Regions from separate parts of the Chryseobacterium sp. KBW03 genome, predicted to be linked through region 2. Evidence: riboswitches for the same ligand, from Rfam matches in the RefSeq annotation. Region 2 holds a riboswitch; the other holds the start of a gene.
What was found. A riboswitch is a leader RNA that binds a small molecule or an ion and turns the genes downstream of it on or off. The one in region 2 is predicted to bind thiamine pyrophosphate.

Region 1 (16,794 bases), on a different contig from region 2:
TGCTTACATCCAGCATTGCATTGCTGTTGGGTGAAGCAAGGCCTATTCCCACTTGTGCTGCTACTGGGGATGAAACACCTAGAAAAATAATTAATGGAAGAAATAAATTTTTCATTAGTTTGGTTTTAGTCAATTTATATTCAGTATTTCCGTTTATTTTGTTGGAGTGGCTTTAATCTGAGCAAGATCACGTACACCTGATCCATAAGTGACTCTAAAGGCAGTGGCACCAGAGGCTGATCCGTTTAAATTAACAACATAATTTCCTGCTGGTAATTGAAGTATAGCATGAGGAGCTGTATAAAGATTACCCGTAATGGTGGTTATATTAGCCGTAGTTGTATTCATATAAGTCATAGTACTGTCTCCAAATGGAGCATTAACAGCTATTCCGCTGGGTGCTGAAGTAAATATGAAATTCACAGTAACAAGTTTTACAGATGAATCACCTACCGGGGTGTTGCTATCACCATTCGCTGTAAAAGACATGGATATATTTCCTCCGAACTCTACGCTCGAAGGCCTGTCCAGAGTAAAAGAAAATGTAGTTAAAGTGGTATTAACAGGACTGGCTGCCGGAACATCAACAGGAATGGATGAAAGCAAATCAGCAATAGTACCTCCCGCTATCATTTTCATATCATTCGAAGCCGAATTTCTCTGCCATTGGGTTCCGTCATTATAGTACTCACCGGGATATACCGGATTGGCAGCAACAGAAATATTGGTTGCTGTATTGTATACTATCATTCCCGCAACATGACTTGTAAGTGGTGCCGGATTATTAGTTGCGATCAATGCTACTCTAGGCAGTAAAAAACCTTTATTAGTGCTTGCGATATCCAATTGTGCATTGGCATTTGGATCCGGTAAGCCTATACCTACCTGAGCATGTGAAAATAAAAAACAAGCCATGAATATTGGAATGGTATATTTATTTTTTTTCATTTCTTTAATTTTTAAATGGTGTTAAAATACAATGGTTTCCTAATTACCGTAATGGAGTTGCTTTAATCTGAATCATATCATGAGTTCCTCCGCCATATCCTATTCTGAAGGCTGTCCCACTCAAAACAGAGCCTCTTAAGTTCAAAACATAGCTGCCCACAGGTAAGGTAACGACTCCATATGGATTAAGGTAAACATCTCCTGTAGCTGTTCCGGCAGACGAAAACGAATTGGTATAGGAGGAAGAATGATCACCAAAAAAAGCTGTTGTAGATACTCCGGCAGGAGCTGTTGTGAACTGAAAGTTGATTGTACATAATTTTACAGCTCCGTCTGATAATGGGGTTGTATTGCTCCCGGAAGCTGTATACCGGGTAGAAACATTAGCACTGAACTCTACAGTGGAAGGTCTGTCTAACGTAAAAGAAATAGTACTAAGTACTGTATTCGCTGCGGTTTCGGCAGCAACATCTGCCGTGATCAGTGAAATAGGATCGCTTATACTTCCCCCGGTAATTGCTCTTACATCATTCCATGTAGATTTCCTTACCCATTGAGTACCATCATTATAATATTGTCCCGGATATACAGGATTGGAAGCCACAGAAGTATTAGTAGCTGTATTATAAACTGTTATTCCGGCAACATGGGCAGAAAGAGGAGATGCACTATTGGTAGAAACAAGAGCAATCCTTGGAAGTAATACCCCTTTATTCGTGCTGGTTACATCCAGCATTGCATTGGCATTGGGAGAAGAAGTACCGATTCCGATTTGGGCTTTTATCATTGAAAAACCGGCAAATAAAAAAAGAGCAATAAAATTCACTGTTTTCATTTCTGTATAATTGCATTAGTTTTTATAAACAAAAAATATCTTTGAAAATATTTACGAGTTAAATACTTATTCGGTTTTTATTTTGATAAAAAAAATTGAATAAGAAACTCAGGTTATAAAAAATGATCATTTATTTTGAGAAATAATATATAAAACATTTGCATATATCAATTAAATACTTACTTTTGTACCACTCAAAAATTGAGGAAAACATGGGGGATTGGCGCAGTTGGCTAGCGCGTTTGACTGGCAGTCAAAAGGTCACGGGTTCGAATCCCGTATTCTCCACTGAAAGCATGTAAGATATATGCTAAAAAATTAAAACCCCTGCAAAATTTAAATTTTGCAGGGGTTTTTTGATGATGAAATTCTAAAGCTTTCTCCTCCAAACCCTTATTCAATAATAAAGAGTAAAAATTGGAAATTCCGGTTATTTAATTCTTAAAAATAAAGCTTTTTACTCTTCAAATAATTAATCAGCTCTTTTGGGCGGTCCGTCTGAATAATGTTTACTCCTTTATTAATATACCAATCATAAACATTAGGATGATCCAACACCAGATCATCGTTATTTCCCGCATTATGATGAGGCCATAAGGAATTTACCCAGATTTTAACCTTCTTTTCTCTCAGCTTTTTAAAATCAATCAGATTCTTTTCTGTCGTTCCTATCGTGAATTCAAAACCGTAGATTTTATAATTATTGATATATTCTGAGATCTTTTTCAGATCTTCATCTTTCCCCAATTGAATAATCGGCATATAATGAATATCATTTTTGATATCGCCGTATTTTTGGTTGAATTCCTTGTAAGATTCGTGACCTTTAAACAAAATCTGATCGAGCATATTTCTTTTTTTCACCAAAGGATATACCTGCTTTATATAATCAAAACCTTTATCCAGATTCAGAAGAATTTTTCCCTCTGAGATCTCCAAAATCTCCTGTAATGTGGGAACATTCATTTGGGTTTCTACTCCCAAACCGTCTCTCAGATGCAGTTTTTTGATTTCGGCTAATGTAAAATCAGAGGGTTTCCCTTTTCCGGTCGTCGTTCTGTCTATGGTATTGTCGTGCATCAGGATCAACACACTATCTTTGGTCATGGCAAGGTCTATTTCAGCCATATCAACTCCCTTTTCAATGGCCTTTTTTACTGCCCATACAGAGTTTTCCGGAGCTTCTCTCCAATCACCACGATGAGCAACTACCATTACTTTACTATCAGGAAAATCAGAAAGTGAAACTTTCTTTTGTTGAGCAATGAACAGAGAAGAGAAAATAAGAAGAAATAATTGTAATAATTTATTGTTTAGCATAATTTTAATTTTTGAATTAATATCCAGGATTTTGTTTAATAGCAGGATCTGTATTGATCTGTCCCTGCGGAACTGGCATCAGAAGATGATATGGTTTGATCTGTGCAGTACTGTACCCTGCATTATTATTAAAATGAGCCGTCATCACCGAAATAGCCTTTCCGGTCCTCAGGAGATCAAACCAACGATGTCCCTCTCCTACAAACTCAAGCCTTCTTTCGCGGTCAATTTCATTAAGCAACGCCTCTTTTGTTGAGAGGTTGACAGCAGCAATTCCTGCTCTGGTTTTAATTTTATTTACATATAGATTCGCATTGGCAAAATCATTTTGTTCAGCAAAGCACTCTGCCATCATCAGAAAAACATCGGCTAATCTCAGGACCACAAAATTGCTTCCTCCATCGGCAATAGTATTCGAGGTTTTTACTAATTTTTTACTGAAAGGAATTCCGTTTGAAGTCAGTCCGATATATGCAGCACGTCTCGTATCTCCAGCCGAATAAAAATTATAAACTTCTTTGGTCGGAAGGTTATGACCTTTCGCCCCTGAAACCGATCCGGACGGGCTGAACATCTGAAATGCAGTGCTTCCTTCCGAATTTCCGTTCAATCCTGAAGCAAACTGTACATCAAAAATAATTTCAGCATTATTTTTATTGGTGACATCAAAAATTTTATTGACATCGGTCAAAAGCTGATATCCTAGAGATTCAACCTGATTTAAATACGTCAACGATTCAGCAAATTTCTTTTGTGTTAAAAGTACTTTACCCAAAATTCCCAAAGCAGCTCCTTTTGTCACTCTCCCCTTTTGTGTTGTGGTGGTTGGCAAAAGATCGATGGCTTCTTTCAAATCCTTTTCTACAGCAGAATATACCTCTGCAACAGGAGTTCTTGGCTGCCCGAAATAATCATTCACATTCGTAGTTTCTTTTAAAACCAACGGAACATCCCCAAAAATTCTCACCAGGTTAAAATACATCAATGCTCTCAGAAATTTCATTTCGCCGATTCTTGTATTCTTCAGTGCATCAGTCATATCAGGAATTTTCCCTATTCTCGTCAAAATAATATTGGCCTGTTGAATACCAACATAATTATCCTTCCAAGCACTTGCAATAAGACTATTATTAGGCTGTATCGTGAAAAAATCCAGCTCACCATACGTAAAAGCATCGTTGGCAGGAACCTCATCATAGGTATTATCTGAAGGCAATTCTCCCAAAGCCGGCATTGCCAGCTGATACTGTCCAGTGTACTGAAGCGCTCCATAGACCGAAATGATTCCCTGCTCAATTTCTGAAGAATTAGTATAGAATTGGGATGATACTTTCTGTGCTTCAGGATTTACATTCAAAAGATCAGACGAACAAGAGCACATCACCGAAAGGCTGAATATTGTAATGAATATTTTTTTCATGATTTTAAAATTTAAGATTAAAGCCTACAGAATAAATTTTAGCTACCGGATAATAAGCCTGGTCGAACCCCTGCGTAAGAACATTGTCTGAAGTAGCATCGATATTCATTCCTTTGTATTTTGACAGGGTGAAAAGATTGTTTCCTACCAAATAGATCTGGGCGTTTTCCAAACCGATATTTTCAAGCATAGATTTTGGGAAATTAAAAGCCAGGCGAAGTGATCTCAATCTCACATAATCTGCATTTTTAAAGTACAAATTAGAGGTTCTGGCTTCTTTTCTGTTGTTGGAGAAATTCATATTCGGCATTCCAAAAAAACCATCTGGATTGGTTACTGCATTATAGCGGTTGTCAAAGTAATACTGTGAAGCCATTCCGAAACCTTCTCCTGATTCTAAAGTGGTTACCGCATCCGCATTGTAGATTTTTTTACCAATTTCGCTGTACAATGAGAAACTCAGTTCAAAAAGTCCATATCTGAAATTATTATTAAAACCTAGAATATACTTTGGAACACCGCTTCCGAAGCTTCTTTTATCATTGACATCTATTTTTCCGTCCCCATTCAGATCTTCCATGATATAATCTCCTACCATCGTTCCGGTAATGTGGGGTGAATTGTTGATTTCCTCCTGAGTTTTATAGATTCCCAGGATATTGTAGCCATACATTTCACCAATCGAACCTCCCACTTTTGTGACAGAGAAGTTATTTTCTCCTGTGATAATCTGGTTCTGCCCGTTTGCCAGAGCCAAAACTTCATTTTTGTTGGTTGAAAAATTAAAACTTCCTGAATAGGTAAAGTCTGAAGCGATATTGAATGTCTTTGAAGCAATCTGTAATTCGAAACCGGAGTTTTTGATCTTCCCAATATTTTGAAGGGATGTACTGAAACCGGACTGCTGTGGAACGGGAACATCCAATAACAAACCGTCCCTGTTCAGGATATAATAATCTGCAGAAATGTTCAGTATATTTTTAAACAAAGAAAAATCGATCCCGAAATTGTTTGATCTGGACTTTTCCCAGGAAATATTAGGGTTAGGAGCCGTTGCCGTTGTGTAACCTGGTATTAAAGATCCTCCAAAGTTATAATTATCAGGATTCATCAGTGAAAGAGCTCCAAAGTTAGGAATCTGATTATTCCCGTTGCTTCCAAGACTATATCTGAATTTCAAATCGGTCACGATATTATTTTCAGGAAAGAAATTTTCATTACTGATGGTCCAGCCTGCTGAAAATGCATAAAAATCGCCCCATTTGGAATTTTTCCCGAAACGTGAAGAACCATCTCTACGATAAGAGGCCATCAGATTATACTTATTATCGAAGGTGTAATTAACCCTGGTAAAATAAGACATCAACCGCCATTTGTATTGAGTTAATGTATTTTTAAATGAGGTTCCGCCTGCAATATTCCGGATGCTGTTATCAGGAAATGCAGTGGCTTCAGTTAAAAGCTGGGTATTATCTTCCTGCTGAAAAGACTGTCCCAAAATGGCATCCACTCTGTGAGAACCCCACTTTTTATCAAATGAAAGCAGGTTTTCAATTAAATAATTCTTGCGGATATATTCAGTTCTGTTGGCAAACGTAACATCCGGAGCTGCTGCTCTGTAAGCTCCTACTGTAGAAGGATCGAAGAAATTATATTCGTAATTGGTGTAATCTCCGCCTATAGACAATCGGTATTTCAGACCTTTCAACACCTCAAGCTCAGTAAAAATATTTCCGAATGTTTTAAATAAAGTATATTTCCTGTTTGTCATTTCCTGAACGGCAACAGGATTTTCTACCAAGGCTCCATCAGTAGCTGTATTTCCTAAGATCTGCTGGGAAATGCCAAGACTTCCGTCATCATTGTAGGGCTTAAAGAATGGATACATTGCCGTAGCCATCTGCAGAGGATTATAGCTTCTTGAATTTTCTGCAGCATTGATGGTTCCCGTTGCATAAGACGGCGTCATTGTTACTCCTACTTTCCATTTATCTGTAAGCTCTGTAGAAAGATTAATACTGGTGGAAAATTTCTCATAATCTGTCCCGATCACCAATCCTTTTTGCTTAAAATAGCTCATTGTAAAAGCATACTTACTTTTATCGCTTCCTCCGGTAATATTCAGTGAAGTCTGGCTGATGGGCGCAGGTTTCATCACGGTATTCAGCCAATCGGTATCTGTGAGTCCCGGTTGTTTTGCTAGATAAGGAGCCAAATAATCAGGAATCAATTCTCTTAAAGAAGCTCCCTTGCTTATTCTTGTCGCATTATTATCGGAAACGCTTCTGTTGCTGCCTTTAGAAAGGTAATTATTATCTCTGGCTTCTTTCAGAAAAGTGGCCATATCATAAGCGTTGACCAATTTCACATTATCGCTTCTCATCTGCATTCCGTAATAGGAATCGAAAGAAACGGCCATTCTCCCTTTCTTTCCCTGTTTAGTTTCAATGATAATTACTCCATTGGCTCCTCTGGAACCATAAATTGCGGCAGAAGCGGCATCTTTTAAGATATCAATTTTGGCAATAGAATTAGGATCAATCGCATTCAGATTGGAACCTTCGGTTAAAGGAAGTCCGTCTACAACGATCAAAGGATTAGACCCTGCGGTTAAAGTTCCTATCCCTCTTACTCTTATCGAGGGCGAACTTCCCGGACTTGCATTCGCCTGAGTGATCTGAACTCCGGTTGCCTTTCCTGCGATAATGTCTCCAAAGTTGCTGGAAGCCACTCCTTTCATCTGCTTCTCATCAATAGAAGAAATAGAACCCGAATTGTTTTTCTTACTCTGCTTTCCATAACCGACCAAAACAACCTCATCAATGTTTTTTTCTCTGGATTTTGCAGTGTCTTTAATTGGATTCAAATACTCTCCAGACTGCTGAGCGTTGGTTCTCTGAATTTTTGCAATCGCTCTCGCATTGAGACGAACCGTCACTGTTTTTTGATCTACATTAAAATCCAGGCCGACATTCTTCTTCAGATAATCTAAAGATGCTGACAGCGATTGATAGTTAACCTGAGATTCATCTACCTGGATATCTTTCAGGTCTGAAACCGAATAAAAGAATTTTACGTCATGCTCTTTTGAAAGTTTTTCAAAAATTTTAATTAAAGGCGTTTTCCGTTGATTGACGGACTGTTGAAAACATTTGTTAGCCTCTGCGAAGGAAAAGTGTGGCGCACACAAAAGACCCAACAACATCATGCTAATTGTTGTTTTTTTCATAGCTTTGCTGAAATTAGTTGTTATTTGACTGATTTATATTCAATGCATCGGTAACCCCAATTACTGGTGCATTATTTTTCTAAAATGATATGATTTTCTGATTCTTTTCTTGTTTTCAGATTAAAAGGAAACCCTATTGTTTTAATCACTTTACCCAAATCCCCTGTAATGTCTCCATCTATAATATTCTCTTTATAATGCTGAGGATAGGTTATAGAAATATTGTAGGTCTTCTCCAATTGGGAAATCGCCTGCCCGAATTTCATTTCATTAAAATCAAATGTTCTTACAACATCCTGATCATAGAAATGTTTTTCAGTTCCGTCTTTATCAGCAAGCCAGGTTTCTTTGGGTAAAAGGAATGTAGTATGCCCTTTATAATCTATTTTCACTTTTCCTTCTTTAAGATAGACTTTTTTATCTTCGGATCTCTGATCGAGCAAAAATTTGGTTCCTAAGACTTTTACTTTAAATCCATTGGCATCAATAATAAACGGCAGCGCTTTATTTTTAGCAACACTGAAAAATGCTTTTCCTTTAAAAGAAACATTTCTGGTTTTCTTTCCGAAATTTTCAGTCAGTTTCAGTTCGCTTTCCGGTTCCAATGTAATAATACTTCCGTCGGAGAGTGTAAATTCTTTTTGAATCTTTTCTGTTCTGAAAACCATTTGCTGATGGCCTGAAGAGTTCATTTCATTTCCAGTAAAAAACAAGGTCATCATGGTAAATAAAGGCAAAAGAACGGCAGCAGCCCATAAAATTCGTTTTGTACTATTTCTGGATTTTATTTTACTTTCAAGCCCGTTCCAGATTCGCTGATCTGCCGAATCCTTCATTTTCCGATTTTCGTCTTTGACCAATTTCCACTGATTTTTGAAATCCATACGCTCCTATTTGATCTTTAATAGAGAATACGCAGGAAGTGTACAATCGTCAACCTAAGTTTTTTGATTTAATGATTTGTTCATATTGGTTGATGTTGTGTTAAAGTAAAGAGATGACTTGTTTAGATTTATTTTGTTTATGGAAAATATGTATATTTAAATTTTAACAGTAATTTAATTACAAATTTGAATTATGGGTAAATATGATGCTTATTTAGTTTGCAAAAATGGACATGGAGTTAATGATTCATATTATCGAAGTCCAGAGTTTAATGAAAAATTCTGTACTATATGTGGTGAATTAACTTTTAAAAGTTGTCCGAATTGCAATCAAGACATTCAGGGTGATTATCATACTGCTGGGGTTATTGATCTTACAAGTATATCCACTCCTGTTCCTGATATTTGTAAATATTGTGGAAAAGATTTCCCATGGAGATCAAAAACAAAGACAATTTCAACAAATATTATAAAATCAGATAAAGATGATATTATTTTATTGGAAACAATTTTTGATAAATTCCATTTAGTAGCTAAGCAAATGCGCCAAAGATATGATGATCGTCCAACTTTAGATATAAAAGATGAATATGATGCTCAAGATTTACTACACTCCCTTCTACGTATCTATTATGAAGATATTCGAACTGAAGAATGGAACCCTAGTTATGCAGGAAGTTCTACTCGTTCAGATTTTTTATTAAAAGATCAACAAATCGTCATTGAAATAAAAAAAACAAGAAATACTCTAAAAGCTAAACAATTGGGAGAACAATTAATAATTGATATTGCAAAATATAAAACTCATCCAAACTGCAAATTATTGTATTGTTTTGTATATGATCCCGAAGGTTATATTTCGAATCCTCGAGGAATGGAAAATGACTTGAATAGCAGCTCAAGCGAAATGAAAGTAAAAGTAAAAATTGTTCCAAAAGGTCATTAATAATTGCTCTATAACTTTTCAAATATTCGGGGAGGGGATTGATGAGTTTATTTATGTAAGAAGAAGAATTAAAACCAAAGATTCAAATTCGCCCTCAGAAACTTCAACACCTTATTGACATGTTTTTCAACGGCGGTTTTGGAAATATCATTTTCCTGAGCGATCGTAAAAAGGCTGAGGTTCTGGATTTTATTTTTGATGAAAAAATCACGGCTTCTTTCAGGAACCTGTTCTAAAAGACTTTCTATCTTTTTTAGCTGATCTTCCTGCTGGGTTTGTTTTTCGATTTCTGAGGTTTCTTCATCCTGGCTTTCCGGGGAGTTTTCAAAAGGAACGAAGATCATTTTTCTTTTGCGGTAGAAATTGGAGATTTCCTGTTTGGCAGATTTAAAGATGAGTGCTTCAATTTCTGAAGGTGAATGGGTTTTGGATAGATATTTCCAGACATGCATAAAAATATCCTGAACAATTTCTTCAATATCCTCTTCTTCTGAAAGGTATTTCGCCACAAAAAAATACACCCTGTGCTTATAACCGGAATATATTTCTTTAAAATGATCCATCTTTTAAAACGTCTTTGAACTCAAAACAATGATGCAAAAGTATCCAAAAGCTATGTCAATCATATTAACGTTATATTAAGTTTAAATTCCTGACCATATTGAGCTGAAAGCAGTTTACATTGTAATCATTACTAAAGATTTATCTCAAAAGGATACATTTAAATCATCGATTGAAGGTCTGAAATTGGAATGCATCGCCGCCGTAAAATAATCACAGAACACCTGATACACTGCAGAATCTGTAGCTGTTGCCCGGATTCCCAGCTGTGTGTATATCTTAAGTATCTGATGGGATAATTGCTGAACCAGCTCTACCCCATAGCTATGAATTTCGTTTTGTTGATCTGCCGGAATTGCCTTGTTATCATTGAGCGCAGTTTCAACATTTCTGGAAATACTTAATACTTTTTCCAAATGCTTTTCAATGGACTCTGCAAAACTTTTGAAATTGATCTGAGGACGAATAGTTTCTGCTTCTTCAATAAAATGAGAAGCGATCCCCAGATAATTGACCAAAAGTGTCAAATCAGCAAAAACCCGAAACGGAATGCTGTCCAGAATATCATTCGTGAAAAAAGTATCATAAACAAAACTGTAGTCCTCGCTTACCAGAACATTTTTAATCGTAAAAGAATAGGTCCCGCTGGCTTTCATTCCCATAGATTTCCAATTGGGGATGATTACAGCGTGTTGTTTCGGAACGATGAACGAGCGAATAATCTCGTTACCGTCATCATCCGTTATTGGTTTTCCATTTTCTGTAATGCTGGCATTGAGTGTAAAATGGGTCAGATGAGGTGCGCCTGTTGCAAAATTCCATAATCCATTAATAAGGTACGTGTTATCACTTTGTTTTTCTGCAGTTCCGCCTACCATTCCGCTTCCCCCAAAACATGTTTTAGAATGAGTAAACAGTAATTGAGCCACTTCAGGGTTGATATTTCTGGAAAAATAATTGGCCCCGGCACAAAGTGTCAGCATCCAGCCAAAGCTTCCATCGGTTTTAGCCCAGTCAAATAATGCTTTCAGTCCTTCTTCAAAACGATACCCTAAGCCTCCATATTTTTTGGGCACCCAGATCTTAAGCCATCCTTCTTCGTGAATATGCTGTATCACCTTGTCAGAAATTCTAGAGGCGCCATGAAGTTCCTTTCTGATGTCTTTAGTACTGAGCATGAGCTTTAGATTTAATAATTTTCTGCCATTCCAGATATCCGGAAATGGCTACTAAAAACAAAAATGATGTCAAAACAGCGTAGAGATATAATTCTTTATGAATCATTAAGGGGATGGAAATAATATTACTAACGTTCAGTATCACCCAGTTTTCAATTTTTCGTCTTGCCATCAGCCACATTCCTGCCCATGCGAAAGCACTTACCAAAGAATCCCAAATGGGAACATCTGAGTCAGTGAAATGGGTGAGAAAGAACCAGAATAAGCTAAAGGTTCCCAGGACAATTCCTCCGGTAATCCATTTTTCAACAGTTGACGTAAAAGAGATTTCCATTTCAGATTTTTGCTTCCCGAATTTCCAATACAGCCATCCATAGATGCTCATGACCAAATAATAAAGGTTTAATGTAAATTCAGCATACAGTTTTGATGTAAGCATCACATACAAAGTAAGCAGAATACCGGCAATTCCGAAAAGATAGTTGTTGACATTGTTTTTACGAGCCAGTAAGACCTGAATTACTGAAAATAAGACTCCGAACCCTTCCGGTAAGGTAATTTGTTTTAAAATGTCCTGCATCATATTAATCTTTAGAAATCAAATGATGAGATGATAAATAAGCAATCCCTACGCTGGTATTATCCAGATCAGGTGTGGAAGTACATTCCTGGGTATCATCTCAGCCACTGTTATCTGCGGCACCCCATTGTTGGGGCAAAGGTGCAGCTTTTTTCCGGAAAAAGAAAACAACACGGGAAAATAATAATCTCAATTGATTATCAATAATTTTTATATTTGTCAAGCAATACATTATAGAAACTGTACCCCATGAACTTCTTCAAAAAGATTTTTTCAAAAAATAAAAATACAGCCAATCAGCCGTCTGAAAATCCCAGAATCGATGGAATATATACAGATGAATATTTTAACAACAGATATACTGAAGATCAGATTTTATCAGATGATTTTCTGGTTGACGGCTCTTTCAGAATGTTAAATAGTTTTTTCATCGATAATAAAATAATACCGGCTATAGAAAATCCTATCTACCATCCCTGCAATATAGATAAAGCCGTTACTGAAGAACCTGGGTTTTATGAGTACTGTAAATCATTTGATCAGGATGATAAGCAGATTGGGCTTATGTTAACAGTAGCATTTTCATACTATATGGTCCATGAATTAGGATTTAAATTGTACAGGGACAAAACCCCGGAATATCCTTTAAGATTCATGACTCTGAAGTATAACAATAATGGGGGTGTTATTTCTTTATATCCATTCGAATATTCATTGAAGGTTTTAAATGGAGAAGCATCATTCAATGATCTTTTGGAAAAAATTAAAAAGAATCTGGAAAATATTCCCACTGCAGACGACTTTATCACTCATTTTAAAAATAATCTATCTCAAGAATAAATGTTTTTATTTTACACGGTATAAAATTTGTATTTTAAAGTGTAATGACAACGTTATGGATGAAACTAAAACTACAATATTAAATCCAATAACAGATAAATATCTGATTGATGAGTATTTCAATTTAACCGTAAGGCAAGAATTAAATATTGATATTGATCTTAGTTTTGAGTATATGATTGCGCAAAACATCATTTCAAAAAAAACAATTCTGGTCAAAACATTCTCAGATTTTACAATGGGAAACCCGGAACTTTATAATTTATTACACTCTTTGATTTATAAAGTGAATACCTATTCTTTAACAAAATCCCAGATCGTCAGCGCATTGGAAATTCTCAGGAAAAATCAATAAGATCATTCTATTTTACATAAAAAAATCTCTCAAAATTTTGAGAGATTTTCATTTTCCAGTCATCGGCTAAAGACCAAAATATCTGGTATTTATGCCTGTTCTTTTATATGTTTTGCTACCTTTTCCTCAAGATCATCAAGATTAAAAGGTTTTGATACATAATCATCTGCCTGAGCTTCTGCTGCCAAAGCAACAATATCATTATTTGCGGTAACATAAATCACCGGAATATGCTTAAATTCTTCAGTGCTTTTGAGAAGTTTTGTCGCTTCCACTCCTCCGATTCTTGGAATCCAGTTATCCATAAGAATAACATCAGGCTTATATTCTGCTACTCTCTCAAGAATATCATGTGATGTTTCTGAGATTTTGACCTCATAGCCATTTTCTTCAAATATGATGGTAATCACTTCTAAAATAGCCGTATCATCATCAAAAATTAAAATTTTCTTTTTACTCATATTATTTAGATTATTCTATTCAGAAATATTACAATTGATTGATGTAATCTGCTAAACTATCAGGTCTGATAATTAAATCATAATCAATCTTTTCTATAGCATGTCTGGGCATATATTCCACCTCTGCCGTTTCAGGATCCTGAATCCAGACCTGCCCTTTGTTTTTTTTAATATAGCTCAGTCCTTCCACTCCATCCGCATTGGCTCCTGATAAAAGTATCCCGATCATATTTTCTTCATAAATTTCAGCTGCTGACCTGAAGGTAACATCTATTGAAGGACGGGAATAGTTCATCTTTTCTGAGCTGTCCAATGACATATTTTTCTTATCTTCAAACAACAAATGATAATCCGCAGGAACAATATATAGGGCACGGTCACGGATTTCGGTTTTATCTTCAACTTCTATAACGGATATCTTCGTAAACTGCTGCAACAGGGTTCGTAAAACATCTCCTGATTGAGCTTTACGGTGAACTACAAGAACAATAGGGATATTCACAGCATCATCAAGTTTTTTAACCATCTCAATAATAACCTGTAAACTTCCTGCTGATCCTCCGATGACAATCAATTCTATGTTCGTTTGTAATTTCATGGCTGTTGTTATAAATGGTGATCAAGTTTTTTCCATATTTTCTGGTCTTCGACCTGATGATAATTTTTATCAATAGTAGAAAACCTAAGTGTTTCTTTGGCCCCAAGAGCGAGAAAACCCAGATTCTCGAGACTGTTGTCAAAAAGACGGAATACTCTTTCCTGCAGTTCTCTTTCAAAATAGATAAGGACATTTCTGCATATGATCAGCTGAAAACTGTTAAAAGAGCTGTCTGACACCAAATTGTGGGTAGATAAAATCAGTTTTTCCTGTAAGCTTTTATCAAATCTTACACTATCATAGTTCGCAGTATAGTAGTCAGAAAAATCTTTAACCCCACCTGAAAGCATATAATTTTCGGAATACAGTTTCATCTGCTGCAAAGGGAAAACACCGGTTCTTGCAGTTTCCAGAACAGAAGGATTCAGATCAGTACCATAAATCAGGCATTTATGATAAAGACCGGCTTCTTTCAACAGAATCGCTATAGAATAAGCTTCTTCTCCTGTTGAGCAGCCCGCAATCCATATTCTGATCAAAGGATAGGTGCCCAACTGTGGTAATATCTTTTCCCGCAACGTTTTAAAAAAAGAAGGATCTCTGAACATTTCTGTAACGTTTACAGTCACTTCTTCCACAAAGCGTTTCAAATATTCGCGATCATTCATGATGGTATATCTAAGCTCTGCAAAGCTGGTAAACCTGTCCAACAGGCATATCCTGTTTACCCTTCTTTTAAACGAAGCCTTGCTATAGCCAGAAAAGTCGTAGCCATACGTCTCATAGACATCATTGATCAGATATTCTACTTCCTGATCTTTTATGATACTTGGTTCCAGCATCTATAAAAGTTTTTCTATTGCTGTTATTAAAAGATCTACATCAATAGGCTTTGAGACATAGTCATCAGCTCCTACCTCTATACATTTCTGACGGTCTTCAGGCATCGCCTGTGCAGTAACCGCAATGACAGGAATATCCTTGATCTCTGGGGTACGTCTTATCATTCTGACCGCTTCATATCCATCTATTCCCGGCATCATCATGTCCATAAGAACAGCAGAAAACTTTTGGTCTGACATCAGAATATCAAAAGCTTCCTGAGCCATTGTACTGGTCTCAACGGCATATCCACGGGCCTTGAGAGTGAGTTTCAATGCAAATATATTACGTGGATCATCATCCACAATTAAAATTTTCTTATTCATCAGAATTTTATCTGTTTAACTTTCATATAACCAAACGCGAAGGAGAGATAATAACTGATCTATATCTACAGGTTTTGAGATATAATCTGAAGCTCCGGCGGTAATACATTTTTCACGTTCTCCAATCATCGATTTGGCCGTAATAGCTATAATAGGCAGCCTTTTGAATGCGGGCATTTTTCTGATTTCCCTGATAGTTTCATATCCATCCATTTCAGGCATCATCATATCCATTAAAATAACATCTACATCAGGATTCTGCTGAATCTGCTGAAGGGCATGCTTCCCATCCATGGCTACAATCACATCTACTTTATATTTTTCCAGGGCTTTTGTTAAAGAGAAGATATTCCGTACATCATCATCTGTGATAAGTACTTTTTTTCCGCTCAATACTTCTGTTAAAGATCCCAGGGCCTTACTTACGGTGCTTTCAGATGCATTGTTTTTTTCTTCCACCAAATGTAAGAATAAACCTACTTCATCTAAAATTCTTTGATAGGAATGTGCCGTTTTTACAACAATAGAATCTGCATATTGTTTTATTTTCAGTTCTTCTTCCTTCGATAAATTATGCTCTGTAAAAATAATGATAGGAAGATTCTCCAGCCCTTCATAACTTTTGATTGATTCTATTACGTGGTATTCGTTTCCTTTTGAGTTCCCAATATCCAGAATAACGCAGTCAACAAGATCAGAAGTCAATGCTTTTACACTATCTTCCACATTGTGTTCTACGGACAAAGAAATATTAAAATTGCTCAAGAAATAGGATAATGCACTGGCATGTTTGGCATTCTCTTCAACGATAAGAACCTTCTGAGGTCCTTTTTCTAATGCATTTTCAATTTTTCTGAATACATCTGTCATTTTATCCAGTGCTACCGGCTTATTGATAAAATCAACGGCACCTTTCATAAGACTTTCTTTTTGAAGATGCAGAACAGACATCATGTGGACTGGAATATGTTTGGTAGCAGAGTCAGATTTCAACTCATCCATTACTTCCCAGCCGTCTTTTACAGGAAGTTGAACATCCAGTAAAATTGCATGTGGACGATACTGCTGAGCTGCTGACAAACCATGGTCTCCTCTTACCACAACAATACCTTTGTAATTTTGTAAATGGGCAAACTTTAACAAGGCTTTTGCAAAATTAACATCATCTTCTATAATCAAAATAACCTTGTCTCCCTCCTTAATATGATCTCTGTCGTCCGCTACATCTTCAGGAATATCCAATATGTTCAGCTGAACCACCGGTCTTTCGCCCTCATCGAGAATATTCTGAATTTCTTCAACATCTTCACGTATAATCTCTACCAGATCCTGATCTGTTTCAGAATGAACAATTTCAGTGACAGCATGTACAGGAATGACAAAACTAAACTCACTTCCCTTGTTCAATTCACTTTGCAGAACCAGCTCTCC
Region 2 (16,794 bases):
TACTTCCGGAGGTGCCATCATGAATATCATTACCAACAAAAACGCCAATAAATATTTAACAGCTACGTATTCAGGGAATTACTCTTTCACGAATTACGATAAATATAGAAACAGAACTACCAACTCAGTTAATTTAAATGCAAGAAATAAACTTTTCGGCTGGCAGCTGAATGTGGGTCAAAATTATCGTGAAAGTATGCTGAATGGTCAGCAGGATGAGCTGCTATCAAGTCATACCGACAGATATGGTCGTGGATATTTTGCAAAATCAGGATTGACTTTTGATTTAGGGCAAGACAGATTATTAGTAAACTACGATATTTATCACAATAATAATGATAACTATACTTTAAGTGACGGTCATGGAGATTTACCTTTCAAGAGAAATCTGAATGATTTAAGAGAAGCTTTTTATACTTCTTCGGATGTTGCTCATACCAACACCCTGAGACAGGAAGCGGTGGTAACTTATCAGAAGCGTTTTGCAGACAAATCTCAAAAACTGGACTTCCAGTTGGGGTATACAAGATCTGACAGTAAGTTTGCTCAGGACAATTTCTTTCAGGATGGTACATTTGTAAAATATCCCGGCGAACCTCTCGATAGCCCTACGAACGGGTTAAAAGATATTCTGAACAATAAATCTGTGATGAATATTACCAATTTCAAGGTAGATTATGCTCAGCCCATTAAACTTCTTGATGGTGGAAAGATAAGCCTGGGAGGGCTGTATGAAAGACAGGATTATGATACGGAAAGTTTTGGTCTAACCAATCTTGAATATCAGAGACAGACGGCTTCTACGTATTTGGAATTTCAGGCTAAACTGAAAAAGTTTGACTTCACATTGGGTACCCGCGCTGAAAATTATGACATTACAGGGGTAACAAGATTCTTCAACAAAGATGCAAAGCTGGTGGAGGCCGATTTGATTCCTTTCAATAAATTTAAGCTTTTCCCGAATGCAAGCGTACAGTATAACATGATGAATCAGGTTTATATTGCTGCGAATTACAACAAAAAAATCAGTTTACCAAGTATTTCTGCCTTGAACCCCAATAACGTGACGTTCTCCGGGCCAAGTACGGAAGTAAACGGTAACCCGAATCTACAGCCTACTATTTTTGATAATTATGAATTAAAAATATCAGCTTTTGACTATGCATTTATTGGCTATAGCGTAAGTTCAGCAAGCAATCAGGTGGCACAGATTATCCGAAAAGACGGAAGAAAACTCTTCAATGAGCAGGTGAATATTTCGAATATGAGAATTCACAACTTCAACGTTGGGTTACCGGTTCCTTTTATGATTTTCAGCAAGCCTTTTAGCGAAATCATGAAATTTAATTTTAATCCTGATAAAATTAACTTCATGTATTTATATGCTGGTTATCAGAAGCATGAAATTGACAATCTGAACAATAAAGGGTTCTGGATTTTCAATATCATGACACAGATTATCTTGCCTAAAGACATCAAACTGACAGCCAATTACAGCTACCTGACTCCAAAAGCAGGATATTTCTACTTCACTGCAGAAAAACCGTTCAACAACTCGCTTGATCTTACATTGACGAAGAAGTTTATGAACAACCGTTTGACGCTTTCTATTTTTGCGAATGATATTTTCAACGGACAGATGATGCAGGTACGTTCTAATCCACCAGAAGGAACTCCGGTAATGATCAGCAGTAAATATGATACGAGAAACTTTGGATTCTCAATCAATTATAAGATTCCTACCAGAAATAAGCTGGCGAAAGAAGATCCCAATATCCTGAATAGTACTAAAAAAGAAGATAACGGCGGCGTAATGCAGCAGGGACAATAATTCTCAATAATTCTTAAGATAAAAAATAGGCAGTACATAATTACTGCCTATTTTTTTTGATGTAGAATAAGTTTTAGCTAAAGGCAATGAATAGTATTAAAAAGTAAAACGGGCTTTATTCATTTACGCTCTGAATAAAAGCCCGTTTCTATCGATATTGAATTAGTGTTATTTGTGAAAATATTAGTGATATTAGTGTTTATATTTACATCAAAAATCTATGGTCTGAAATCTCCAATCCATCGTATCCACCAGGGTCAGCTGATTTATGCCCACCGGAAGATCCGTAATGATTTTCAAGGTCTGAAGAGCCATCATACTTCCTATTATTCCGGGCAGAGCTCCCAAAACACCAAGACTGTCACAATCCGGCATATCTTCATCAAAAGGTGGGTCCGGAAATAGATCTCTCAGGTTTTTGCTTCCGTTATGATTGAATATGGCAACCTGTCCTGAAAACCCTAAAATACTCCCGTAGATCAGTGTCTTTTTTAATTTTACACAGGTATCATTTACCAGATATCTTGTTGAAAAATTGTCTGATCCATCTACTATAATATCGTACTGTGAAAGAAGTTCTTCAGCGTTGTCTTCATTTATCTTTTCTTCAATTCCTCTACATATCACGTGATGATTGAGCTCTTCAACAAATATTTTAGCACTCTTTACTTTTGAAAGGCCTACTCTATTTTCGGTATGAATAATCTGTCTGTTAAGGTTATGGAGTTCTACCAGATCAAAATCTGCAACCCCTAAAGTTCCTACTCCTGCGGCAGCCAGATATTGTATAATGGGACTTCCCAAACCTCCTGCTCCTATAACAAGGACTTTTGAAGCTTTAATTTTCTTTTGTCCTTCCAATCCTATTTCTTCAATAAATATCTGCCGACTGTATCGTGAAAAGTTATCCTCTTTCATAATTATAATTGAACCATTAAGATTCTTTAAGTTTTTAAGGAAAGGAAAGTTGAGCTTCGATTTAAAAAGATGCTATCTTAAAGGTCTTCGATTTTTCTTAATTAAGCTTCACCTCTTCAAAGTTCTTAATGGTTTAAAAATTTAAAATCCACTGTACACAGAGTCCCAGTCTTTCATGACAGGATCGTAGCCTGCTTTTTTAATCATTATTTTAATCTCTTCCATGCTTCGTTCATCACTGGTTTCAAACTGTTCCAGGGATTCTTTATCCACAGCATAGCCCCCCGGATTGGTTTTTGATCCTGCACTCATGGCTGTTGCTCCCAGTGATATAATATTATTTCTGAATACTTCATTTTCTCTCGTAGAAATAGAAATCTCCAGATCTTCATTCCAGATTCTGTAGGCACAGATCAGCTGAAGCAGGTCTTTGTCTTCCATAATAAAATTGGGTTCAATAATTCCTTCTGCCGGTCTGAGCCTTGGAAAGGAAACTGAAAACTTACTTTTCCAGTACTGTTTCTGAAGATAATCAATGTGTAAGGCGTTGAAAAAACTATCAACCCTCCAATCTTCAAGTCCCAGAAGAACTCCCAGCCCGATTTTATGAATCCCTGCACTTCCTATACGGTCCGGAGTTTCCAGCCGGAAGTGGAAGTTCGATTTTTTACCTTTCGGATGATATTCTCTGTAAACGTCCTGATGGTAAGTTTCCTGATAAACCAATACGGAATGTACTCCTTCCTCATGAAGCAGTCTGTATTCTTCTTCCATTAATGGCTGAACTTCAATGGAAATATGGGAAAAATGAGGTTTTAATTTACGGACAGCATTCTGAAAGTAAGGAACTCCTACAATTTTATTGGCTTCTCCGCTTACCAGCAATACATGATTCACTCCCATTGATTTCAATACTGATGCTTCAATCATCAGTTCCGTATCAGAAAGCGTTTTTCTCTTCAATGGGTTATCAAGACTGAATCCGCAATAGGTACAGATATTCTGACACTCATTACTGAGATACAGCGGAGCATAGAGCTGAATGGTTTTCCCAAATCGTTTTTGGGTAAGCCTCTGCGTCATTCTTGCCATCAGTTCCAGTTCCTGAGAAGCGGCTGGTGAAAGAAGATTCAGAAAGTCATCAAGCGTTTTATTCTTTTTCTGAAGACTGTGTCTTACATCAGGCAGACTTACTTTTTCAAGCTTATTCTTTACCTCCTCCCATTGGTATTTTTCAAAAACATCTTTAAAGCTTTTCATGATTTTGGTTTATTCAAATAAAAATGACGTGAGCGGACTTGAAGCTTCGGCATGGTTGGCTATTGCTCCCAATCCAGACTCAAAGGCTCTTCTTCCGGCAATAACTCCTTCTTTAAAAGCTGCCGCCATATTCAATGGATTTCCGGCAACGGCAATTGCTGTATTTACCAACACCGCATCCGCTCCCATTTCCATTGCTTTTGCCGCATCTGATGGTGCTCCAATTCCTGCGTCTACCACTACGGGAACGTTACTTTGGCTGATGATGATTTCCAGAAAGTCCAGGGTTCTTAATCCTTTATTGGTACCAATGGGTGCTCCCAAAGGCATTACTACTGCTGTTCCTGCATCTTCAAGACGTTTGCACAGGACAGGATCGGCGTGAATGTAAGGCATCACGACAAATCCTAGTTTGGCAAGTTCTTCGGTAGCGTATAAAGTTTCAATAGGATCTGGTAATAAATATTTCGGATCCGGATGGATTTCCAGTTTCACCCAGTTTGTTTCCAATGCTTCTCTGGCTAATTGTGCGGCCAATACTGCTTCTTTGGCGGTTCTCGCTCCGGAAGTATTGGGCAGAAGATGAACCTTGGTTTCTCTTAATGAGTCGAGCAGATCATCTTCATTAGACTGGGCATCTATTCTTTTCAGAGCCATAGTTACCATATCGGTTTCTGATGCGATGACAGATTGTACCATATCTCTCAGACTTCCGAATTTCCCTGTTCCTAAAAACAGTCTTGATTCAAAAGTTCTTCCTGCTATTTCTAATTTCTGATTGTTCATATCATTACTTTTTTTAATTCATTAATAATGGTCGGCTGCTTTGTAATCAATCCTGATACGGAAACCCCATAGATTCCGATCTGTTGCAAGGGCAAAATATCTTCAAGGGCTATGCTGCCTATCGCAAATATTTTGGGAATGTCTATTGATTTTTCTCTTAGTCCATCAACGATTTTCTGATACCCTTCAAATCCAAGAACAGGACTTAACTTTTCTTTGGTTGCCGTAAACCTCAATGGTCCCAAGCCAATGTAGTCACAAGATTCATTGAGCCTTTGAAGCACATCTTCAAGCGTATTTGCTGTTCCGCCAATAATCTTATTTTCTCCAAGAATTAATCTTGCTTCTTCGACAGAGCTGTCATTCAATCCCAAGTGAACCCCGTCAGCATCTATTTTTTTTGCCAGCTGTACATGATCGTTAATGATACAAACCGACTGATATTCAAAGCAAAGCTGTTTTGATATTTCACAGAGGTTGATTAATTCGTTTTCAGGAGCATTTTTCCATCGGACCTGTACCCATTTGATTCCGTTATCCAGGGCTTTACGAATATGAAGTTCCTGTTCCTGTATTGTATTTCCCTGCGATATGTATTGTAATTTTTCCATGTTTACGATGAATGTGTTCCCAGTAAAGTGGGATTGCTTTTTAAAAATTTTTCGATGTATAATTTCCCTTTCCGGCAGGCTGTTTCCCTATTTTCACCCTTCGCCAGTTCTGCTGTAATGGCTGAAGCTAAAACACAGCCCGAACCATGCTTGGGAAAATAGATCTCATTGTCATCACTTGGTTTTAAAAGAGTTTCTGTACCGTTTTCAACTAAAACATCCGTTCCCAAAAGGTCTTTTCTATGTCCTCCTTTGATCAGTAATGAACATTTATTGGTATCCGGCAAAAGATTATTTTCTTTTAAAACCCTATATTCATTGTAATTGGGAGTCATTAAGCTGATATCGTTTACAATATGCTTCAACTGTGGAAGTGTTTCAAGGTCAAAAAAGGTAAATTCGGACGTGCTTTTCAGAACCGGATCCCAAACGATTTTTGCTTCAGGGTTACCAGCCTTTAATGCTTTTATAATTTTACCTAGAAATTCCGCATCTTTCACAATTCCGATTTTCACTGCTGAAATGAGATAATTTTCCATCAGCATCTGAATCGCTTCAACCACTTCATCCACGGGACGCCATTCTAAGCTCAGACATTTGGAAGCTGTTTGTAATGTCAAAGCTGTACATACTCCCAGTCCCATCACTTTCGATTGTTCAAAGGTTTTACTATCTGATAGTAAGCCTGCTCCACCACTCGGATCAAAGCCCGCAATACTCATGGCATAAGGACGTTCCTGCATTTTCTGAATACTTTTAAGGGTTCTTCACTTTCCCAGATCGCCCCTAATAAAGCGACTCCATCTATGTCTGTTTCGAAAGCTTCGTGAATATTATCCTGATCAATTCCTCCAAGGGCAATCAATTTTACATCCGGATTGTTCTGGTGTTTTATTTCTTCTTTTATGGTAGAATCTATCCCATATCCTTTTTTGGATATACTTGGAAAGAACGGGCTTATGAAAGCATACTCCCATTCTTTTTCCAACGTATTGTATGTTGTGATATCGTGTACTGAAGTTGAAATTGTATTTTCTATTGCAAAAGGTTTATACGTTTCTTCCTTCCGATCAATTTCCCTGAAATGAAACCTTGAAATATCATACTCCTTTCCAAGATCATAATGAGTATGAAGCACCAGATGTGGATAAAAATTTTTATCAATCTGGCTGATCAACTCAATCATTTCATTGCGAGTGATCCATGGTTTACGGATGTGAAGCAAATCAAGCCCTTCCTGAAACATCTGATTAATAGTATCAGTTTCTTTCGGAACAATCAATTCAGAAGTGATTACAAGGATCATATATAAATTTCTTTCCCTTTTTCGATAAACTCTTGAGACTTATCAAACATTCCCTGTTCTGCAGACTCACGGATTTCCTGAGTAATTTTCATTGAACAGAATTTTGGACCGCACATAGAACAGAAATGCGCAATTTTAGCTCCTTCTGCAGGCAATGTTTCATCGTGATAAGCTCTTGCTGTTTCGGGATCTAATGAAAGGTTGAACTGATCTTCCCATCTGAATTCAAATCTTGCTTTGCTTAATGCATTATCCCTGTATTGCGCACCCGGATGTCCTTTTGCAAGGTCTGCCGCATGAGCTGCCAGTTTATACGTAATAACCCCCACTTTTACATCGTCTCTATTTGGAAGTCCTAAATGCTCCTTTGGTGTTACATAACAAAGCATCGCACAGCCAAACCAACCGATCATTGCAGCCCCGATTCCGGAAGTAATGTGATCATAACCCGGAGCAATATCTGTCGTTAGAGGCCCTAAGGTATAGAACGGAGCTTCATGGCATTCTTCCAGCTGCTTTTCCATGTTTTCTTTGATCATGTGCATCGGAACGTGTCCAGGTCCTTCAATCATCACCTGTACATTGTGCTTCCATGCTATTTTTGTCAGTTCACCTAAAGTTTCCAGTTCTGCAAACTGAGCTGCATCATTGGCATCTGCAATAGATCCCGGGCGAAGGCCGTCTCCAAGAGAGAAAGCAACATCGTACTTCTTCATGATCTCACAAATCTCCTCAAAATGAGTGTATAAGAAACTTTCTTTATGATGGAACAGACACCATTTCGCCATAATAGATCCTCCTCTGGAAACAATTCCTGTTACTCTTTTCGCTGTTAAATGAATGTATCTCAACAGAACTCCTGCATGGATGGTGAAGTAGGAAACTCCCTGTTCTGCCTGTTCAATCAGGGTATCTCTAAAAATTTCCCATGTCAGATCTTCCGGAACGCCTTTTACTTTTTCCAGGGCCTGATAAATAGGTACGGTACCAATCGGAACCGGACTGTTTCGGATGATCCATTCCCTTGTTTCGTGAATATTTTTCCCGGTAGAAAGATCCATAATGGTATCTGCTCCCCATCGGCAAGCCCATACTGCTTTTTCTACTTCTTCATCAATACTGGATGAAACAGCACTGTTTCCGATATTGGCATTGATTTTCACAAGGAAATTTCTTCCGATGATCATCGGTTCACTTTCCGGGTGATTAATATTATTGGGGATAATTGCTCTTCCTGCTGCAATTTCGTCTCTCACAAATTCCGGAGTGATTTTTCCTTTCGGAGTATTGGCTCCAAAGCTGTGTCCCGGATGCTGGAAAGCCATTTCTTTTGATACAGATTCAAGCTGTTCTATTCTTTGATTTTCCCTGATCGCTATATATTCCATTTCCGGAGTGATGATTCCCTGCTTGGCATAGTAAAGCTGGGTCAGTTCTTTTCCTTCCTGTGCAACTTTAGGCTTATGATCATAAGAAAACCTCAGTTCGTCGAGACGTGAATCTGCTAAACGTGCTTTTCCGTATTCAGAGGTAATCCCATCCAGGATATTCACATCATTTCTGTCCAGAATCCATTGTTCTCTGATTCTTGGAAGTCCTTTCTGGATATCTATGACTGCATTTTCATCCGTATAAGGACCTGAAGTGTCGTAAATGGTTACCGGAGCATTATGTTCAAAGCCACCGTTGGTCAGTTTGGTAGGGCTAAGCTGTATTTCACGCATTGCTACATTGATAGGGTGTATTGTTCCTTCAACATAGATTTTCTTTGAGTTCGGAAATGGCGAACATGTAATGGAGTGAGCCATAAGTATAGGTATTAAGTATGAGAATTAACCGCCTTGAGTGGCGGTAATGATTAAAATTGAATCGTTATTGTTGAGGATGGTTTCCGCCCAGACCGACAGCGGAATAATGCGATTGTTGAGGGCTACAGCAATACCCTTTTTCTTTCCGGGTAGTTCAATAGCCAATAATGCTTCCAGCGTTTCAGGAAGTACATCAAATGTTTTTCGGGTGTGGTTGATTATAAGTTCCATTCCTAATATTTTAAATATACTTTAGGAATGGCCATTATTGTACAATAGAATGCACAGCAAAAGTCACCTACTTTTCCCTACGCTGGTATGATCCAGATCAGGTTCAAAGGGTAAAGTCTCAGTCTGTTGATAACAGACACCCCTAAAGTATGGGACGAAGTTAGACATTTTTTTAGAATGGGCAAAATCTGAAATAGTATTAAATAAAAAGTCCATCTCAAATTGAAATGGACTTTTTATTTTTTTATTTACATTCTTCATTATTCTTCACAAGCTCTCCAAATTGCATCATTCTGCGGAACGGGAGCTATGATTTCAATGTTTTCTTTGGTTACCGGATGAATAAACTCCAGTTTTCTGGCATGAAGATTAATTCCTCCGTCAGGATTAGAACGTGGGGCACCATATTTTAAATCACCTTTGATAGGAATTCCCGTTTTAGACAACTGAGCACGGATCTGATGATGTCTCCCGGTTTCAAGGTCAATCTCAAGAAGCAGATAATTATCTAATGTTTTGATAATATGATAAGTTAGAATCGCTTCTTTTGCTCCTTCCGTAACTTTAGGAAAGACGATCGCTTTATTATTCTTTTCGTTTTTCTTTAGGTAATGTACCAGTCTCTGACTCTGTGGAATCATTTCTTTTCCCACAACAGCCCAATACGTTTTTTTAACCTCACGGTTTTTCACCATCTGGGTAAGACGGGAAAGCGCTTTGGAGGTTTTTGCATAGATCACCAAGCCTGATGTAGGACGGTCTATACGATGAACCAAGCCGAGAAAAACATTTCCCGGCTTAGCATCTCTTATTTTTATAAAATTCTTGATGGATTCTAATAGTGATTCATCGCCGGTTTTATCACCCTGTACGAGCTGACCGACTTTTTTATTGATCACCAGAAGATGATTGTCTTCATATATAATCTGCTCCTTCATACTTTTCAGTCTACCTTCTTCTATTGGATAATGATAGAATAATCCCCGCCAGAAGTCCTACTGTTTTAACGGCTGAAAGCTTTGAATCTTCCGGTATAAAAGCTCCAATTACACAAACAGCTGCTGCAGCATACATCGCATAAACAAAGTTTTTGTTGGTAAGCAATGGAGCCTGAATAAAGAAGCTGGCACCTATCAAGACATAGAAAACTTTTCTTGAAAGTAAATGATTAATTTCCGGAGAAAATAAATTGAACCACCCGATCGCAAGACAAATCAGTGCTGCGATGGATAATATTCCCTGGATAGATTGTTGTTGATTTTGCATGGATTAATAGCTTTCGTTTTCGTTTGGAAACTCTACACTTTTCACATCTTTTACATATTGAGCAACCGCTCCTGTAATTTCTGTGTAAAGGTCAAGGTATCTTCTTAAGAATTTCGGGCTGAAACCTTTGTTCATTCCTACCATATCATGATATACCAAAACCTGTCCGTCACAATCTGCTCCGGCCCCTATTCCAATGGTAGGAATAGAAATGCTTTCTGTAACCTTTTTCGCTAATTCTGCAGGTATTTTTTCTAATACTACAGAGAAACAGCCTAATTCTTCTAAAAGCTGTGCATCAGCGATCAGTTTTTCAGCTTCTGCTTCTTCTTTAGCTCTTACTTTATAGGTTCCGAATTTATAGATTGATTGTGGTGTTAATCCCAAATGCCCCATTACCGGGATACCTGCATTGATAATTTTTTTGATAGACTTGGAAATTTCTTTTCCCCCTTCAATTTTTACAGCATGTGCTCCTCCTTCCTTCATCATCCTTACTGCAGATTCCAATGCTTTTTCAGGATTACTCTGATAAGTTCCGAAAGGTAAGTCTGCTACCACCAAAGCTCTGTCGGTTCCTCTTACCACACTTTGAGCATGATAGATCATTTGATCGAGCGTAATGGGTAATGTAGTTTCAAAACCAGCCATTACATTCGCTGCAGAGTCTCCAATCAAAATAGCATCTACTCCACCTGCATCTACCATCTTTGCTGTGGTAAAATCATAGGCAGTAAGCATTGTTATTTTCTCCTTGTCGAATTTCATTTTACGCAAGGTTTCAGTCGTAACTTTTTTAATTTCAGAGTGAACAGACATAATTTATCTATTTTAAAAGTTAAAAAGTCGGCCTTCAGCCGACTTAAGTTTTGTATGATTTTATAAAACTACGTGACCGAGTTTCATGAGTTTGTCGTGGTTTAGAATCTTGATATTTCTTCCGTCAACTTCAATCAGGCTATCCTGTTTGAATTCTGAGATCAGGCGGATGGCACTTTCTGTAGCCGTACCGATAATATTGGCAATTTCTTCTCTCGTCAATGAGATCTTGATAAACCCTTCAGGATCTACTCCAAGCTTCTGCTCCAAAAGCAAAAGGATTTCTGCCAGTCTTTCTCTTACCGTTTTCTGGGCAAGGAAAGTAATGGTATTTGAAGATTCACCTAATTCGTATGAGATTTTTTGAAGCATTACGAAAGACAGCTGTGGATCTACCTCTAACAGATACATAAAGATATCTGCAGGTAAGAAAACACATTCAATATCCGTCATTGCTTCTGCTTTGGCCTGGAAATTTTCCCCGCAAAGCAAAGAACGATAGCCGATGATATCCCCCTCTTTGATAAATCTTAAAATCTGATCTTTCCCGAACGCTCCTGATTTCGAAAGTTTGGCAGCCCCTTTTTCCAGAACAAACACTCCTTTGGGAGTTTCACCATCCTCGAAAATGGTATCATGTTTCTGAAAACTCAGTCTTTTCTTGCCATTAATGTATTTTTCAAAATCTGCGCTAGAAAGTCTTTCCTTAAATGATTTATCATTAAAAACTTTGGCGAACCTCTCTTCAATTGCTATCTGTTGTTCCTGCGGCATTTTATATGATATTTATCACAAAAATAGAACTTTTTAACGCGATAAACAAAAAAAATTGTTATAATTTTGTCGTTCAATATATTATGGTGGTGAGCGAGAACTGTTTTCATTGTGGTCAAGGTATAGAAAAAGAGAGAATTTTATTTGATGAAAGGACTTTCTGTTGTAACGGATGTAAGTCTGTTTATGAAATTCTAAACACGAATAATTTAAGCAACTTTTATGAGCTTAATAAAGGGGCAGGAATTCGTCCGAACGATGAAAATTCTACCCAATTTGATTATCTGGACACTCCTGAAATTTTTGAAAAAGTCACTGATTTCTCTGAAGGAAATACCAGTCTTGTTACATTCAAAATCCCTGTAATTCACTGTTCTTCTTGTATATGGCTATTGGAAAGTCTTCATACTTTACATAAGGACATCAAATATTCTCAGGTAAACTTCACCAGGAAGACCTTACAGATCTCATTTAATCATAACGATCTGAAATTAAGCGAACTTGCTAAATTTTTAACCAACCTAGGGTATAAACCGGTTATCAGTCTTGAAACTGCTGATAAAAATGAAGATCATCTCGACAAATCTTTATTAGTAAAATTTGCCATTGCCGCCTTTGCTTTTGGTAATGGAATGTTCCTTGCTTTTCCAGAGTATATTGGAGGTGAAGATTATTGGATGGAACATTATAAAGGTTTATTCAGAACCTTGATTTTCCTTCTGGCGACACCCGTTGTATTTTACTCAGCTTCTGATTATTATAAATCTGCATGGTATGGTTTAAAAAATAAGATCGTCAACATTGATGTTCCGATTGTTTTAGGAATCTTTGTTCTATACGGAAGAAGTATTTATGAAGTGGTAACAGATTATGGTCCAGGATATTTCGACACCCTTTGCGGACTTTTATTCTTCATGCTTCTCGGAAAAATTTTCCAAAAAAGGACATACAGTGCTCTTTCCTATGACAGAGATTACAAATCTTTCTATCCGATTGCCGTAACGAAAGTTGATTTCGAAGGAAAACAGGATAATATTTTACTGTCTGAAATAAAAGTTGGTGATAGAATTCTAGTTAGAAACCAGGAAATCATCCCTGTTGATGGAATTTTGATCAACGGAGAAGGAAATATTGATAACAGTTTTATCACCGGAGAAAGCGAAAGTATCAGCAAACAACCCGGAGATAAAATTTTTGCTGGAGGAAAACAGGTTGGATCTTCTTTAGAGCTTGAAGTGATTAAAAATGTTGATCAAAGTTACTTAACTCAACTTTGGAATAAAGAAGCATTTAAAAAACACGAAACAGGGCTTGACACACTAACCAACAACGTCAGTAAATATTTCACATTCATTATTTTAGGCATCGCTTTAGTCGCAGGAACTTATTGGTATTTTATTGATTTGAATACGATGTTCCAGGTTATTTCAGCCATCCTGATTATCGCATGTCCTTGTGCGCTTGCCTTATCTGCACCGTTCACTTTCGGACACATTATGAGGATTTTAGGCCGGAATAAATTTTATGTAAAAGATACTTTAACGATTGAAAAAATCGCGAAACTTGATACGATTGTTTTTGATAAAACAGGAACCATTACCCACAGAAAAAAATCAAATATCAAATACGACGGATCTGAGATCAACGAGTTTGATTCCTTGAATATTAAAACACTATTAAAGAACTCCAATCACCCGCTTTCAAAGTCGTTATATGAGTTCATTGAGGTAAGCGATGATTATTTCCCGGTAGAGAATTTCATTGAAATTTCAGGAAAAGGATATGAAGCCAGCGTCAGAGGAAATCTTTATAAAATCGGATCTGCACGGTATAACAACCAGGAACCTAAAAATCTTGAAACAGCAGTTTATATCAGTAAAAATGGAGAATATCTAGGTAAATTCATCTTTAAAAATGAGTACCGCCCGAAACTGAAAGAACTTTTCACAAAACTAACCCACTACAAAATATTTATCCTGAGCGGAGACAATTCCTCAGAAGAAAACCAGCTTAAAGAGCTTATTCCAAATTACAAAGGAATGGCCTTTAACCAGAGCCCGGAAGACAAACTGAATTATATTAAAACCCTTCAGGATCAGCACATGAAAGTGGCAATGCTTGGAGACGGCCTTAATGATGCCGGAGCTTTAAAACAGAGTAATGTAGGGATTGCTATTGCCGACGACACCAACAGCTTTACACCATCCTCTGATGTCATCATGAATGGTGATAAAGTAGTCACCCTTGATAATTATCTGAATGTTTGTAAAGGCTCTATCACCATTGTGAAAATGACATTTATAATCAGTTTTCTGTACAATATTGTTGGTTTAAGTTACGCAGTTACAGGGCATATGCATCCGCTGTTCGCAGCAATCATTATGCCAATCAGTTCGATTACAGTGGTTACCTTTACTACAGTTTCAACTTGGATTTTAGGTCGGAAATATTTCAAAAAGCAGGCTTAAAGGCCCTTATTTAGACTGATTTTAAATTAGCTGAAATCGGCATTTCGTGATGAATGTCATTATTTTTCACTAAATTTGAACCCCGAAAATAGGTTAATTTTGTTGTCCAATGGATATTCTATATTTAATGATCCTCTGCAGTGTTTCTTTAGCTGCGATTTTCTTGGTCGTATTTATAGTGTATGCCCGAAAAGGACAGTTTGAAGATGATGAATCTCCAGCTGTCAGAATCCTTTTTGATGATGAAAGAGTCAAAGAAAATGATGAAAGCGGCAACAAAGATAAAGACGAGAAAGAAATAGGAGAAAATAATAAAAATTGAGAAAAATAGTGAATAGTTGATATGGAAACACAAAAGTTTAGTTATGACAATAGTATTGTCCGTGCGTTCCTTTATGCGACCTTAGTTTTCGGTCTCATTGGATTTACGTTCGGGCTTACGGCGGCATTAATGCTTTTCTACCCGGAGTTACCTGAATTCTTTTTCGGGACAGATGACACGACCATTAAAAGTTTGGCATCGGGTAATATTGAGGGGTTAATAAACACTCATGGTGCATTTGGTTTTGGTAGAATCAGAATGTTGCACACCAACACGGTAATCTTTGCATTTGTTTGTAACATTGTTTACACGGGTATTTATTACTCATTACAGAGATTATTAAAAACAAGAATGTACAGTGATACATTGTCATGGTTACATTTCTGGACTTGGCAGTTTATGATCGTTGCTACGTTCGTTACATTCTTTATGGGGATCAATACCTCTAAGGAATATGCAGAACACGAGTGGCCGATCGACATATTGATCGCATTCTCATGGATCATTTTTGGTATCAATATGTTCCTGACTATTTCGAAGAGAAGAGTGAGACACCTTTATGTAGCAATATGGTTCTACATTGGTACCTGGATTGCAGTAGCAATGCTTCACATCTTCAACAATCTAGAAGTACCTTTATCTTTCACAGGCTGGAAATCTTATTCAGCGTATGCAGGGGTAAAAGATGCTATTGTACAGTGGTGGTACGGACACAATGCGGTTGCATTCGTATTGACAACTCCGGTACTTGGTTTAATGTATTACTTCCTTCCGAAGGCTGCAGACAGACCGGTATTCTCTTATAAACTGTCTATTATTCACTTCTGGTCATTAATTTTCGTATATATCTGGGCTGGTCCTCACCACCTTCAGTATACAGCTCTTCCAGCTTGGGCTCAGGCGGTAGGAACAGGGTTCTCTATCATGCTTATTGCACCATCTTGGGGAGGAATGTTAAATGGTCTTCTTACCTTAAGAGGAGCTTGGGATAAAGTAAGAGAAAATCCTATCCTTAAGTTCTTCGTAGTAGCTGTTACTTGTTATGGTATGGCAACGTTTGAAGGACCGCTTTTAGCAACTAAAAACATCAACAAAATTGGTCACTTTACAGACTGGGTTATCGGTCACGTACACTTAGGAGCTCTTGGATGGAATGGTTTCATGGCATTCGGGGTTATCTATTATTTGGTACCCATCATGTGGAGAACAAAACTTTGGTCTGTAAAATTAGCTAACTGGCATTTCTGGTTAGGAACTTTAGGAATTATCTTCTATGCAGTACCAATGTATATTTCAGGATTTACACAAGGTTTAATGTGGAAGCAATTCAACCCAGACGGAACATTATTATGGAAAAACTGGTTGGATACTGTAACGGCAATTATTCCTTACTTCAAAATGAGATTCGTAGGAGGTTTATTCTATATCTCAGGATCTATCCTAATGATCGTTAACGTAATTGCTACAGTAAGAAAAGGATCATTCCAGAAAGAAGTTCCTGCTGAAGCTCCTGCATTGGCAAACATCAGTAAAAACAGAAAAGAAGGAGAAGGTACTCACCTTTGGCTGGAAAGAACTCCGGTATTATTAGGTATTTTATCTTTCTTCACTATATCTATCGGTAGTTCAATTGAAATCATCCCTACACTATCTCTTAAGAAAAGTGTACCTACGATTTCTGCGGTAAAACCTTATTCACCACTTGAGCTTGAAGGTAGAGATATTTATATCCGTGAAGGATGTAACGCTTGTCACTCTCAAATGATCAGACCGTTCAGAGATGAGATCACAAGATTCAATGGTAAAAACGGACAATACTCCAAAGCTGGAGAATTCGTATACGACAGACCATTCCTATGGGGATCTAAGAGAACAGGTCCGGATTTACATAGAGAAGGTGGTAAAAACCCAAGTTCTTGGCATTACAAACACATGTATAACCCAAGATCTACCTCTGCAGGTTCTATCATGCCTCGTTACCCTTGGTTAATTGCTACAGACTTAGACAGAACTAAGATGGTAGACAAAATGAAGCTGATGAAGAATGTATTCGATGTACCTTATACTAAGGCTCAAATCGATTCTGCAGACAAATGGGCTAATAACCAGTCAGCAAAAATTGTAAAAGATATCTTCTCTGAAGCAAATGACCTTAAGCAGGCTTATGCAAAGAGACCTCAGGGAGAATTAGAGAAAAAAGAAATTGTAGCTCTTATCTCTTATCTTCAGAGACTAGGTACCGATATCAAAACAACGGAAATCAAAACAGCAAGTAATAACTAAAACATTAAAAGGTTCATATGATTCCTCAGAACTTTAAAGATATATTATCCAATACAGAAAACGCTGGTTTTTACCAGACGTTGGCTCTGATTTTCTTTATGCTGTTCTTCG

Region 1: another riboswitch for thiamine pyrophosphate. It lies ahead of pnuC (nicotinamide riboside transporter PnuC); the one in region 2 lies ahead of thiS (sulfur carrier protein ThiS).

Annotation. Positions count from the first base shown of each region.
Region 1 covers NZ_QAJO01000003.1:347,584-364,377, reverse strand. Annotated here, with positions in the region: gene DBR39_RS05520 (hypothetical protein) at 1-115, opposite strand, end outside; gene DBR39_RS05515 (hypothetical protein) at 154-948, opposite strand; gene DBR39_RS05510 (hypothetical protein) at 992-1,783, opposite strand; tRNA gene DBR39_RS05505 (tRNA-Ala) at 1,998-2,071, shown strand; gene DBR39_RS05500 (glycerophosphodiester phosphodiesterase family protein) at 2,225-3,103, opposite strand; gene DBR39_RS05495 (RagB/SusD family nutrient uptake outer membrane protein) at 3,120-4,523, opposite strand; gene DBR39_RS05490 (SusC/RagA family TonB-linked outer membrane protein) at 4,528-7,752, opposite strand; gene DBR39_RS05485 (FecR family protein) at 7,824-8,636, opposite strand; gene DBR39_RS05480 (DUF2321 domain-containing protein) at 8,830-9,582, shown strand; gene DBR39_RS05475 (RNA polymerase sigma factor) at 9,651-10,145, opposite strand; gene DBR39_RS05470 (hypothetical protein) at 10,290-11,321, opposite strand; gene pnuC (nicotinamide riboside transporter PnuC) at 11,308-11,904, opposite strand; TPP riboswitch at 11,930-12,038, opposite strand; gene DBR39_RS05460 (hypothetical protein) at 12,151-12,741, shown strand; gene DBR39_RS05455 (hypothetical protein) at 12,797-13,096, shown strand; gene DBR39_RS05450 (response regulator) at 13,186-13,557, opposite strand; gene DBR39_RS05445 (chemotaxis protein CheB) at 13,586-14,155, opposite strand; gene DBR39_RS05440 (CheR family methyltransferase) at 14,164-14,997, opposite strand; gene DBR39_RS05435 (response regulator) at 14,998-15,363, opposite strand; gene DBR39_RS05430 (response regulator) at 15,379-16,794, opposite strand, start outside.
Region 2 covers NZ_QAJO01000011.1:100,895-117,688, forward strand. Annotated here, with positions in the region: gene DBR39_RS19225 (outer membrane beta-barrel protein) at 1-1,831, shown strand, start outside; gene DBR39_RS19230 (HesA/MoeB/ThiF family protein) at 2,042-2,749, opposite strand; gene thiH (2-iminoacetate synthase ThiH) at 2,891-4,009, opposite strand; gene DBR39_RS19240 (thiazole synthase) at 4,019-4,795, opposite strand; gene DBR39_RS19245 (thiamine phosphate synthase) at 4,792-5,406, opposite strand; gene DBR39_RS19250 (hydroxymethylpyrimidine/phosphomethylpyrimidine kinase) at 5,409-6,149, opposite strand; gene DBR39_RS19255 (thiamine phosphate synthase) at 6,125-6,712, opposite strand; gene thiC (phosphomethylpyrimidine synthase ThiC) at 6,709-8,520, opposite strand; gene thiS (sulfur carrier protein ThiS) at 8,545-8,751, opposite strand; TPP riboswitch at 8,809-8,905, opposite strand; gene DBR39_RS19270 (RluA family pseudouridine synthase) at 9,012-9,689, opposite strand; gene DBR39_RS19275 (hypothetical protein) at 9,700-10,017, opposite strand; gene panB (3-methyl-2-oxobutanoate hydroxymethyltransferase) at 10,021-10,836, opposite strand; gene DBR39_RS19285 (Crp/Fnr family transcriptional regulator) at 10,897-11,610, opposite strand; gene DBR39_RS19290 (heavy metal translocating P-type ATPase) at 11,700-14,078, shown strand; gene ccoS (cbb3-type cytochrome oxidase assembly protein CcoS) at 14,188-14,400, shown strand; gene ccoN (cytochrome-c oxidase, cbb3-type subunit I) at 14,422-16,683, shown strand; gene DBR39_RS19305 (cbb3-type cytochrome oxidase subunit 3) at 16,701-16,794, shown strand, end outside.